DNA from 3 places in the Agromyces sp. G08B096 genome. Region 2 is predicted to be linked to each of the others. Evidence: predicted binding sites of a transcription regulator. Region 2 holds the regulator's gene; each other region holds the start of a gene.

Region 1 (3,232 bases), 1.3 Mb from region 2:
CAACGCGGGCATCGCGAACTTCGGCTCCATCGAGGAGTACACGCTCGAGGCGTGGGACAAGATCATCCTCATCAACCTGACGGGCGTGTTCTACGGCATCAAGGCCGCGATCGAGCCGCTGAAGGCGTCGGGCAAGGGTTCGATCATCAACGTCTCCTCGACCGCGGGCCTGCAGGGCTACGAGGCGCTGCCTGGCTACAACGCCGCGAAGTTCGGCGTGCGCGGGCTCACGAAGAACGCCGCGCTCGACCTCGGCAAGTACAACATCCGCGTCAACTCGGTGCACCCGGGCAGCATCCGCACCCCGATGACCGAGGGGCTCGACGCGAGCCAGAGCCACGTCGCGCTGCACCGGCAGGGCGAGCCCATCGAGCTGTCGAACCTCGTGCTCTTCCTCGCCAGCGACGAGTCGAGCTTCTCGACCGGCGCGGAGTTCGTCGCCGACGGCGGCGAGACCGCGGGCCTCGCGCACTACGCCGACTGAGGCGCGCGAACGCAGACGAGCGGATGCCTCGGGCCCGGGGCATCCGCTCGTTCTGTCAGTGCGCTAGGGTCGAGCCGCCGACCCGGCCCTTCCGCCCCCACCCTGAGGAGCCCGCCCCATGACCGAGCTGATCCTGGCCGGACCCGACACGCAGACGGTGCCCGCCGTCATCGAGATCGCGAAGCGCCACGGCTACGAGGCGACGACGCCCGCGCCTGGCCGCATCAAGCTCGAGCGCGGCAGCATGACCAAGACGGTGTGGCTCGGCGCGATGGCCGGGAAGGGCTTCCACATCTCGTTCACCTTCGACATCGGCGTCGACCAGCACGGCAACACGTGGCTCCGCTTCGATCAAGACGGCGCGCTCGGCGCGGTGAAGGGCGGCGCCATCGGCTACGCCAAGACGAAGAACGCGTACGCCGAGTTCGTCGAGACCGTGCGTCGCGAGACCGCCGAGCGCGGGATGCTCCTGGGTCAGCGCTAGCGCGCGGCGCAGCGCGATGGCCCGGGCGAGGCATCCGCTCGGCCGTTCCCGAGGTCGGCTCGCTACCCTGATCGGATGACGCTCGACGCCCGCCAGCTCCGCACGCGCGCCGCGCTCGGCGAGGCGCTCGTGCGACTGCTCGAGCGCAAGCGCCTCGACGACATCTCGGTCGCCGAGCTCTGCCGCGAGGCCGGCGTGCATCGCACGACGTTCTACGGGCACTTCGACTCGGTGGCCGGCTTCGCGCTCGCCGAGTTCAGCCAGGGCATCGACCGCATCGCCGAGGTCGACGTCGAGCCGGGCGCCGAGAGTCCGGCGGACATCGCGCAGCGGTACCTGGCGTCGATGCGCGAGATCCTCCTGCACGTCGCCGAAGAGCGTGCCGGGTATCGCGCGCTCTTCGGTTCGGCGACCCGCGGCGTCTTCCGCTCGGCGCTCGACGACCGGCTGCGCGTCCGGGCGCGCATCGCGCTCGAGATCTGGCGCGAGCAGGGCGTCCCGGGTGCGCCCCGGTCGGATGCCGCGATCGAGCAGGCCGCCGCGTTCATCGCCGGCGGGCTCGTCGGCGCACTCGAGGCGTGGGCGCTCGGCGAGGAGACGGATGTCGCGGACGCCTCGGAGCGGGTGTACGCCCTGATGCCGTCGTGGTGGCCCCGGGAGGCGCCGGGGGAGGAGTGATCGGAGCGCCGTCGGCCCCGTCTTCACAGCCGGGATCGCCCTCGGCGAACCGTTGGCACTCTCGGTGCGCGAGTGCTAATCTGGAGATAGTTGAGCCGATGAGGCTCAACTCTCCAAACCCCTTCGATCGCGGGTGTTCCGCGATCGAGCGAGCACCATCACGAGGAGGACACCATGCCTGTCACCTGGGACCCGTTCCGCGACCTCGACCGCCTCGCCGCGAGCATGCTGGACTCGAGGCAGGGGCCGCGCATGATGCCGATCGACCTGCACCGCGACGGCGATCACTACGTGCTGAGCGCCGACCTGCCGGGCGTCGACCCGGGCTCGATCGACATCGACGTCGACGGCCAGCTACTCACGATCCGCGCCGAGCGCACCCTGCGCGACGGCGAGGGCGTGCAGTGGCTCGCGCACGAGCGCCCGAGCGGCTCGTTCCTGCGCCAGCTCACCGTCGGCGACGGCATCGACACCGCCGCGATCAGCGCGCACTACGACAACGGCGTGCTGAGCGTGATCATCCCGGTGTCGGAGCGGGCGAAGCCCCGCAAGGTCGAGGTGCGCTCCGCCACCGCGGAGGCGCCGAAGGAGGTCGCGTCGAGCGAGAGCTGACGCGCCACGCACGATGAAGGGCGGATGCCTCGGCATCCGCCCTTCGTCATGTTCCGGCGCTGCACGCACGTGCGCCGCCGACGTGAGTCACTCCTCGACGCCGGGGTCGCCGCCGTCGAGTCCGCCATCGGTCGACTCCGACATCGGCTGGTCGTTGCCCTGGGCGCCCGGGCGGTCGGGGTTCGGCTCGCGCGGCTCACCGGTGCGCTGCTCGGTGTCCGCGGACTGCGAGCCCGTCGTCTGCTCGGTGTCGCTGTCGTTGCGCGCCTCACTGCCGAGGCCGGCCGTCTCGTCGTCGTTCGTGCCGTTCGGCGTCGTCGAATCGGTCATGGTTCGTCCTTTCGTCGGTTCGTCTTGGGTCTGGGTCGCTCGGGTTCTCGGCGTCCCGGGTGCTTGTGCGCTCGGATCGACTCAGCTCGAACCGGCGGCGAGATCATCGGGCGACATCTCATCGCGGTCGATGCTGGGGTCCGCGCCCTCGAGGCCGGTGCCGCCCGCGTCATCGGGCGCGGACTCGTCGCCCGTCTGGGCACCCGACTCGGCCCCCGCGGCGGTGGTGTCGTCGTTCGGCTGAGCCGTCGCGTCGCCGAAGCCGACATCGGTGTCCGTGCCGTCGAGGTCGGTCGCGTCCGCATCAGGCGAGAAGGGTCGGGGACTCGTGGCATCCGTCATCGTGGTTCCTCCGATCCGCGCGAGGGTCGCGCGCTCATTCCACTCTCACGCGACGGACGTCGGGTCGGCAGGGGCTTGACGCCGCCTGCGCGGGGGAGCAGTCCTCCACAGCGCGGCACACGCGCGGCGCCGCCGACGTTGTGGAGAGCGGATGCCTCGCCCCCGCGCGGTGTCGTACGGTGGCTGCCATGCCCGGCTCGCCCAGACGTCTCCCCCGACTGCCCGTGCTGGTCGCGTCGGTGCTGATCGTGGGCGGGCTCGCCGCGTGCAGTGGTGGGCCCGCCCCCTCTCCCGCGCCGACG
Region 2 (3,232 bases):
CCCTGGTTCGCCTTCACCGCGGCGATGATCGAGAACACGATGTTCACGACCCAGACGATCGGGAACAGGATGAACCCGATGAACACCAGCATGAGCACGTAGCTCGCGATGTACGCGATGAGCACGGTCAGCTGGAAGTTCAGCGCGGTGGCGGTGTGCGCCCGGATGAAGGGGCCCTTGTCCTTCAGGACGAGGTAGCCGATGAGCGCCGGCAGGAAGTTGAAGAGCGCGCCGCCGATGTGGATCAGCGTCGCCCAGAGCTTCTCGTCGGCCGGGCTGAGCGGCTGGCTCTGCTGGTACGGGCTGGCGGGCGGGGGAGGCGTCGGCGGCCCCGGAGGGGTCGGCGGCGTGGGAGGCGTTTGGTCGGACATGGAGGCTCCTTCTTCGTGCCCGTCATTCGCGGGTCGTCGCCATGTTCTCAGACGAGCGCGCCGGGGCGGAAGACCCGCCCCGGCGCGCCGGTGCCGCCCGCCTACTTGACGAGGCGGATGGCGAAGGGGTACCGGTAGCTGCCGCCGGCGTTCACGCGGACCGCGGCGATGATCGAGAAGACCACGTCGGCGACGACGATCGCCCAGGCCACGAGCCCGAACACGAAGCTCAGGCCGGCGAACGCCGCGAACGAGCCGAGGCCGAGCGCGGCGGCGAACACGATGCCGAGGATGATCGCGGACAGGATGGTCCAGACGAGGAGCGCGGCCACCACCGTGATCTGGAAGTTCAGCGCCTCCTTCGACTCCTGCCGGGTGAGCGCACCGCGCTTGCCGAGCGCGAGGAAGATGATGAGCGCCGGCAGGACGGCGAGGAGACCGGCCCAGCCGCTCAGCCCGCCGAGGATGATGAGCACGCCGCCGAGGTGGGCGAACATCGCCCACTGCTTGTCCTGGGCGGGGGTCAGCGGCTCCGCGGGGTGCGCCGGCTGCGGGGCCGGCGCCGAGGGCGGCGTCGGGGGGACGTTCGCGCCGGGGTTCGACGCGTCGGGGTCGGTCATGGGCTGCCTTTCGGACGGGAGGGATGGTGCCGCGATGCGCGCGGCGTCCGCGTGGGGACGGGGGAGTCGCGGACCTGCATACGGTAGCGTCGCGGCGGGACGCCCGGCAACGGCGGAGTCCCGGAATGTCGCGGTATCATTAGCACTCAGGCGAACGGAGTGCTAAGAACGGGAGGGCGAGGGTCGATGGTCTCGGAACGCGGACTCGCGGTGCTGCGTGCGATCGTGCAGGACTATGTCGCCTCCCGCGAGCCCGTCGGCTCGAAGTCGATCGTCGAGCGCCACTCCTTCGGGGTGTCCGCCGCGACGATCCGCAACGACATGGCCCTCCTCGAAGAGGAGGAGCTCATCGCCGCGCCGCACACCTCCTCGGGGCGCATCCCGACCGACAAGGGATACCGCGTCTTCGTCGACCAGCTGACCGACGTCCGGCCCCTGACCCCGGCGCAACGGCACGCGATCGAGACCTTCCTCGGCGAGGCCGGCGACCTCGACGAGCTCCTCTCGCGCACGGTAAGGCTCATCGCCCAGCTCACCAACCAGCTCGCCATCGTGCAGGTGCCGAGCTTCGCGAGCTCCCGCGTCCGCCACGTCGAACTCGTGCACCTCTCGCCGACGCGCGTGATGTGCATCCTGATCACCGACTCGGGTCAGGTCGAGCAGCGGCTCGTCGACCTCGGCGACGAGGTCGACGAGGAGACGCTCGCCTCGCTCCGCGTGCGCCTCAACGAGGTCGCCGACGGGCTGACGATGGCGGATGCCTCAGCCGCGCTCTCCGGCGAGATCGCGGGCGCCGACCCGCGTCACGCCGCCGTGCTCCACATGCTCGCGGCGACCCTCGCCGACCAGGCGCGAGCGCAGCGCGGCGACCGGCTCGTCGTCGCCGGCGCCGCGAACCTCGTCCGCACCGAGCAGGACTTCTCGGGCTCCATCCTGGGCGTCATCGAGGCCATCGAGGAGCAGGTCGTGCTCCTGCGCCTGTTCGGCGAGATGGCCGCCGACCCGCACGGCGTGGCCGTGCGCATCGGGCGCGAGAACGCGCCGTTCGGGCTCGCGGAGGCCTCCGTCGTCTCGAGTGCGTTCTCGGTCGCCGGCCGGGACGTCTCCCGGCTCGGCATCGTCGGCCCCACCCGCATGGATTACACCGCCAGCATGGCCGCGGTCCGGGCGGTCGCCCGGTACCTCTCGCGCACGCTCGGCGAGCACTGACCCGCGGCGGGCCGCGCGCCCGCCTGCACCACGATCGAAAGGAACCGCCCTCCGTGGCCGACCACTACGAGGTCCTCGGCGTCTCGCGCGACGCCACCCCCGATGAGATCAAGAAGGCGTACCGCCGTCTCGCCCGCGAGCTGCACCCCGACGTGAACCCCGGGGCGGAGGCATCCGAGCGCTTCAAAGAGGTCACGCACGCGTACGATGTGCTCTCAGACCCGCGCCAGCGCGAGCAGTACGACCTCGGCGGCGGCCAGGGCGGCTTCGGCGGCCAGGGCTTCGGCGGCTTCGGCGACATCTTCGAGACGTTCTTCGGCGCCGGCCAGCAGACCCGCGGGCCCCGGTCGCGCCGCGAGCGCGGCCAGGACGCCCTGATCCGGGTCGAGGTCGGCCTCGACGAGGTCATCTTCGGCACGCACCGCGACCTCGAGGTCGACACGGCCGTGGTCTGCGAGACGTGCCACGGCTCGTGCTGCCAGCCCGGTACCTCGCCCATCACGTGCGACATCTGCCACGGCACGGGCTCGATCCAGCGCTCGGTGCGCTCGCTCCTCGGCAACGTGATGACCTCGAGCCCGTGCGGCACGTGCCGCGGCTACGGCACGGTCATCGCGACGCCCTGCGCCACCTGCCAGGGGCAGGGTCGGGTGCGGGCGCGCCGCACGGTGCCCGTCGACATCCCCGCCGGCGTCGACACCGGCGTGCGCCTGCAGATGCCGGGCTCGGGCGAGGCCGGCCCCGCGGGAGGCCCGAACGGCGACCTCTACCTCGAGATCAAGGTGCGCACGCACGACGTCTTCAGTCGCAACGGCGACGACCTGCTGGCGACCCTCGAGGTCGCGATGACCGACGCGATCCTCGGCACCACCGCCACGATCCCGGCGCTCGACGGCGACGTGGAGGTCGAGCTGAAGGCCGGCACCCAGTCGGGCGAGATTCTCACCGTCAAGGACCGCGGCGTCACCAAGCTCCGCGGCTCCGGGCGCGGCGACCTCAGGATCGGCGTGCAGGTGGTCACGCCCACGAAGC
Region 3 (3,232 bases), 1.0 Mb from region 2:
GCATCATCCTCGGCTTCGTCGGCATCGCCATCGGCCTGCTGTCGATCGTGCTGTGGGCCGTCGCGCTCGCCTCGTTCGACTCGTACCAGTACAACTACTGAGCGTCGCGCCATGAGTGACGAGCGTCAGGGGGTCCCGCCCGAAGGCGGGGCTCCCGGCTCGTCCCGCGACGGCCCGGGGCCGGATCTGCTCGCGCCGTACCGGCCCGGCGGCCCGACGTTCCAGGCCGACCCCGCCGTGCGGGAGGTCGAGGAGCAGTTCGACACCGGGCGGCTGCAGCAGCTGCCGACCGGTCAGCTCCTCCTCGTGCATCGACCAGGCGCCCCGGTCGCCGAAGCGGCGGCCGCCACCGACGAGGTGGAGGAGCAGCGACGCGTCTACAGCTGGGTCGGGGCGGTCGTCGGCTCGATCGGCGCACTCGCGTCGCTCTTCGTCGGATGGATGCTCCCGCTCGCCATCGCCGCGATCGTGTTCGGCGTGCTCGGCCTGCGGCGCGAGGAGCACGGGCGTACGCTCGCGTTCGTCGCCATCGGCACGGGCATCACCGGCCTCGTCTTCTCGGCCGTGTGGATCGGCTACTACGCCATCGTCTACGGCGCGCTCCCGGCCTAGTCAGCTTCGCTCGACGAGCAGCGTGACGCGCTGACCGAGCTCCTTCGTGACGACGATGGTCGCCGCCTCGTCGCCCTTGGGCTTCAGCCGCGTGCGCAGTGCCGCGGGGTCAACATCGACGCCGCGCTTCTTGATCTCGAGGCTTCCGATGCCCCGGCGCGCGAGCTCCTGGCGGAGCTGCCGCTCGTCGTTCGGCAGCCGGTCGAGCACGCGGAACCCCCGCGCGAACGGGGAGTCGAACGCCCGGTCGGCGGTGACGTAGGCGATGCCCTCCGAGAGCATCCAGCCTCCGTTCGCGCGGGCGAGATCTCCGATGAGCCGCGCGCGGATGACCGCGCCATCGGGTTCGTACAGGTACTCGCCGAGCGGCCCGGCGGGCGCGTCCTCGGTGTCGGCCGCCGCGGTGAGCTCGGCGGCATGGTCGCCACGGATGACGAGGGCTGAGCGGCCGACTCCCGGCCGCGCCAGCGGCCCGAACCAGACCGCGAGCTCGAGGACGTCGCCGTCGACCGAGACCCACTGCGCCTCCGTGCCGGCGGGCACGACGTCGCGGTCGGTGCCTGGGCCGAGCTTCACGCCCACCGCCATCCGCTGGGCCAGCCCGAACGCGAAGTCGAGGCCGGGGCTGTACGCGCTGGGGTGCGCGATGCGGGCGGCGGTGCGGCCGCGCGAGGTCGTCCGGCGTGCCGGATCGAGCCAGGCCCCACCGATGCCGCCGAGGGCGACCTCCTCGGCGCGGGCGTGCAGCACGCTCGCCCGCGGGAAGGGCGTCAGGTTGAATGCGGCGATCGCGGCCGTCACCTCGTCGGCGTCGGCCGCGGTCACCTCGAGGTCGACCGCGGCGAAGGCGAGCGCGTCGCCGCCGATGCCGCAGCCGAGGTCGGCGACGTGGCCGATGCCGGCGCGGGCGAAGCGGCCGGCATGGAGCGCGGCCACCTGGAGGCGCGTCGCCTGCTCGAGTCCGGCTTCGGTGAAGAGCATGCGTTCGGCGAACACGCCGAACTTCGCGCGCGCCCGGTGCCTGAGCTTCGCCTGGCTGAGGACGGCGGCGACGAGGGCGGGGGAGTGGCCGCGCTTGCGCAATTCGGCGACCGTGCGGACGACGTCGGCCTTCGAATCCCATTCCGGCAGCGAGTCGAGCAGCCGGAGGCCCTCGGGCGAGAGGAGTTCGACGAGCTCGGCGCGGTCCACCCGGCCACGCTAGCACCGCGGTCGCGAGGCATCCGCTCGACGAACCATTGGCACTCACGTTGCATGAGTGCCAGAGACTGCCTACACTCGTGTTAGCACTCTCAGCGTGAGGCTGCTAACCAAGTCTTCGTCTAGAAAGAGGTCAACCGTGTCGGTTTCCATCAAGCCGCTCGAGGATCGCATCGTCATCAAGCAGGTCGAGGCCGAGCAGACCACGGCGTCTGGTCTGGTGATCCCCGACACCGCGAAGGAGAAGCCCCAGGAGGGCGAGGTCGTCGCGGTGGGCCCCGGCCGCATCGACGACAACGGCAACCGCGTCCCGCTCGACGTCGCCGTCGGCGACCGCGTGCTGTACTCGAAGTACGGCGGCACCGAGGTGAAGTTCGGCGGCGAGGAGTACCTCGTGCTGTCGGCTCGCGACGTGCTGGCGGTCGTCGTCCGCTAATCGGTCGACCGCTTTCCCGAGGCCCGGGCGTCCACACGACGCCCGGGCCTCGTCGTGTCCCGCCATCGCGCCCACGTCGCCGGGCGGGCGTAGGCTTTCCCGGTGCGCACCCCCTCCACCACCGAGCCGCCCGGCGGCTCGACGCAGAGCGCCATCAGCCGGTCCGGCCTGCTGTTCGCGATCTCGGCCTACGTGCTGTGGGGCGTGCTGCCCATCTACTTCCTCGCCCTCGAACCGACCGGTCCGTTCGAGATCGTCGCCTGGCGCATCCTGCTGTCGTTGGTGTTCTGCGCCCTGCTCATCATGGTGACGCGGGCCTGGCGCACCTTCATCGCGTTGCTCGCCGACCGTCGCGTGGTCCTCACCATGGGCCTCGCCGGCGTGCTGATCTTCGTCAACTGGCAGACCTACGTCTACGCCACGCTCTCGGGGCAGGTCGTGGAGGCGGCGCTCGGGTACTTCATCAACCCGATCGTGACCGTCTTCCTCGGGGTCCTGGTGCTCCGCGAGCGGCTGAACGCGACGCAGTGGATCGCGGTGGGCATCAGTCTGGTCGCCGTCGTGGTGCTCGCCGTCGGCTACGGCCAGCTCCCGTGGATCGCCCTCGTGCTCGCGTTCTCGTTCGGCGTCTACGGGCTCATCAAGAAGCGGGTGGGGCCGAAGGTCGACGCGGTCTCGGGGCTCACGCTCGAGACGGCGTGGCTCGCTCCGGTCGCGGTCGTCCAATTGATCGTCGTCGCCTCCACGACCGGGCTGACGCTCGGCCAGGGCGGCGCCTGGCACACCGTGCTCCTGCTCCTGGCCGGAGCCGTCACGGCGGTGCCGTTGCTGCTGTTCGCCGCGGCCTCGCGCCGGCTCCCGCTCATCCACATGGGCTTCATCCAGTACTTCGCGCCGTTCATCCAGTTCATCGTGGGGGTGTTCGTGCTCCACGAGCCCATGCCGCCCGGGCGATGGGTCGGATTCGCGCTCGTGTGGGTCGCG

Evidence for each region. Region 2 encodes HrcA, which represses chaperone genes, less so after heat shock. Its sites were predicted from a motif close to TTNGCACTCGNNNNNNNCGAGTGCNAA; they were not measured.
Region 1: the regulator HrcA is predicted to act here: its motif matches at 1,699-1,725, upstream of ABIQ69_RS03020 (Hsp20/alpha crystallin family protein).
Region 3: the regulator HrcA is predicted to act here: its motif matches at 1,851-1,877, upstream of groES (co-chaperone GroES).

What each region holds. Positions count from the first base shown of each region.
Region 1 covers NZ_CP158374.1:620,659-623,890, forward strand. The annotation lists gene ABIQ69_RS03005 (glucose 1-dehydrogenase) at 1-484, shown strand, start outside; gene ABIQ69_RS03010 (hypothetical protein) at 603-968, shown strand; gene ABIQ69_RS03015 (TetR/AcrR family transcriptional regulator) at 1,044-1,646, shown strand; gene ABIQ69_RS03020 (Hsp20/alpha crystallin family protein) at 1,821-2,258, shown strand; gene ABIQ69_RS03025 (hypothetical protein) at 2,346-2,588, opposite strand; gene ABIQ69_RS03030 (hypothetical protein) at 2,670-2,930, opposite strand; gene ABIQ69_RS03035 (hypothetical protein) at 3,119-3,232, shown strand, end outside.
Region 2 covers NZ_CP158374.1:1,893,451-1,896,682, reverse strand. The annotation lists gene ABIQ69_RS09185 (DUF4870 domain-containing protein) at 1-371, opposite strand, end outside; gene ABIQ69_RS09180 (DUF4870 domain-containing protein) at 473-991, opposite strand; gene hrcA (heat-inducible transcriptional repressor HrcA) at 1,178-2,200, shown strand; gene dnaJ (molecular chaperone DnaJ) at 2,254-3,232, shown strand, end outside.
Region 3 covers NZ_CP158374.1:897,261-900,492, forward strand. The annotation lists gene ABIQ69_RS04480 (DUF4190 domain-containing protein) at 1-101, shown strand, start outside; gene ABIQ69_RS04485 (DUF4190 domain-containing protein) at 112-612, shown strand; gene ABIQ69_RS04490 (SAM-dependent methyltransferase) at 613-1,803, opposite strand; gene groES (co-chaperone GroES) at 1,952-2,248, shown strand; gene rarD (EamA family transporter RarD) at 2,351-3,232, shown strand, end outside.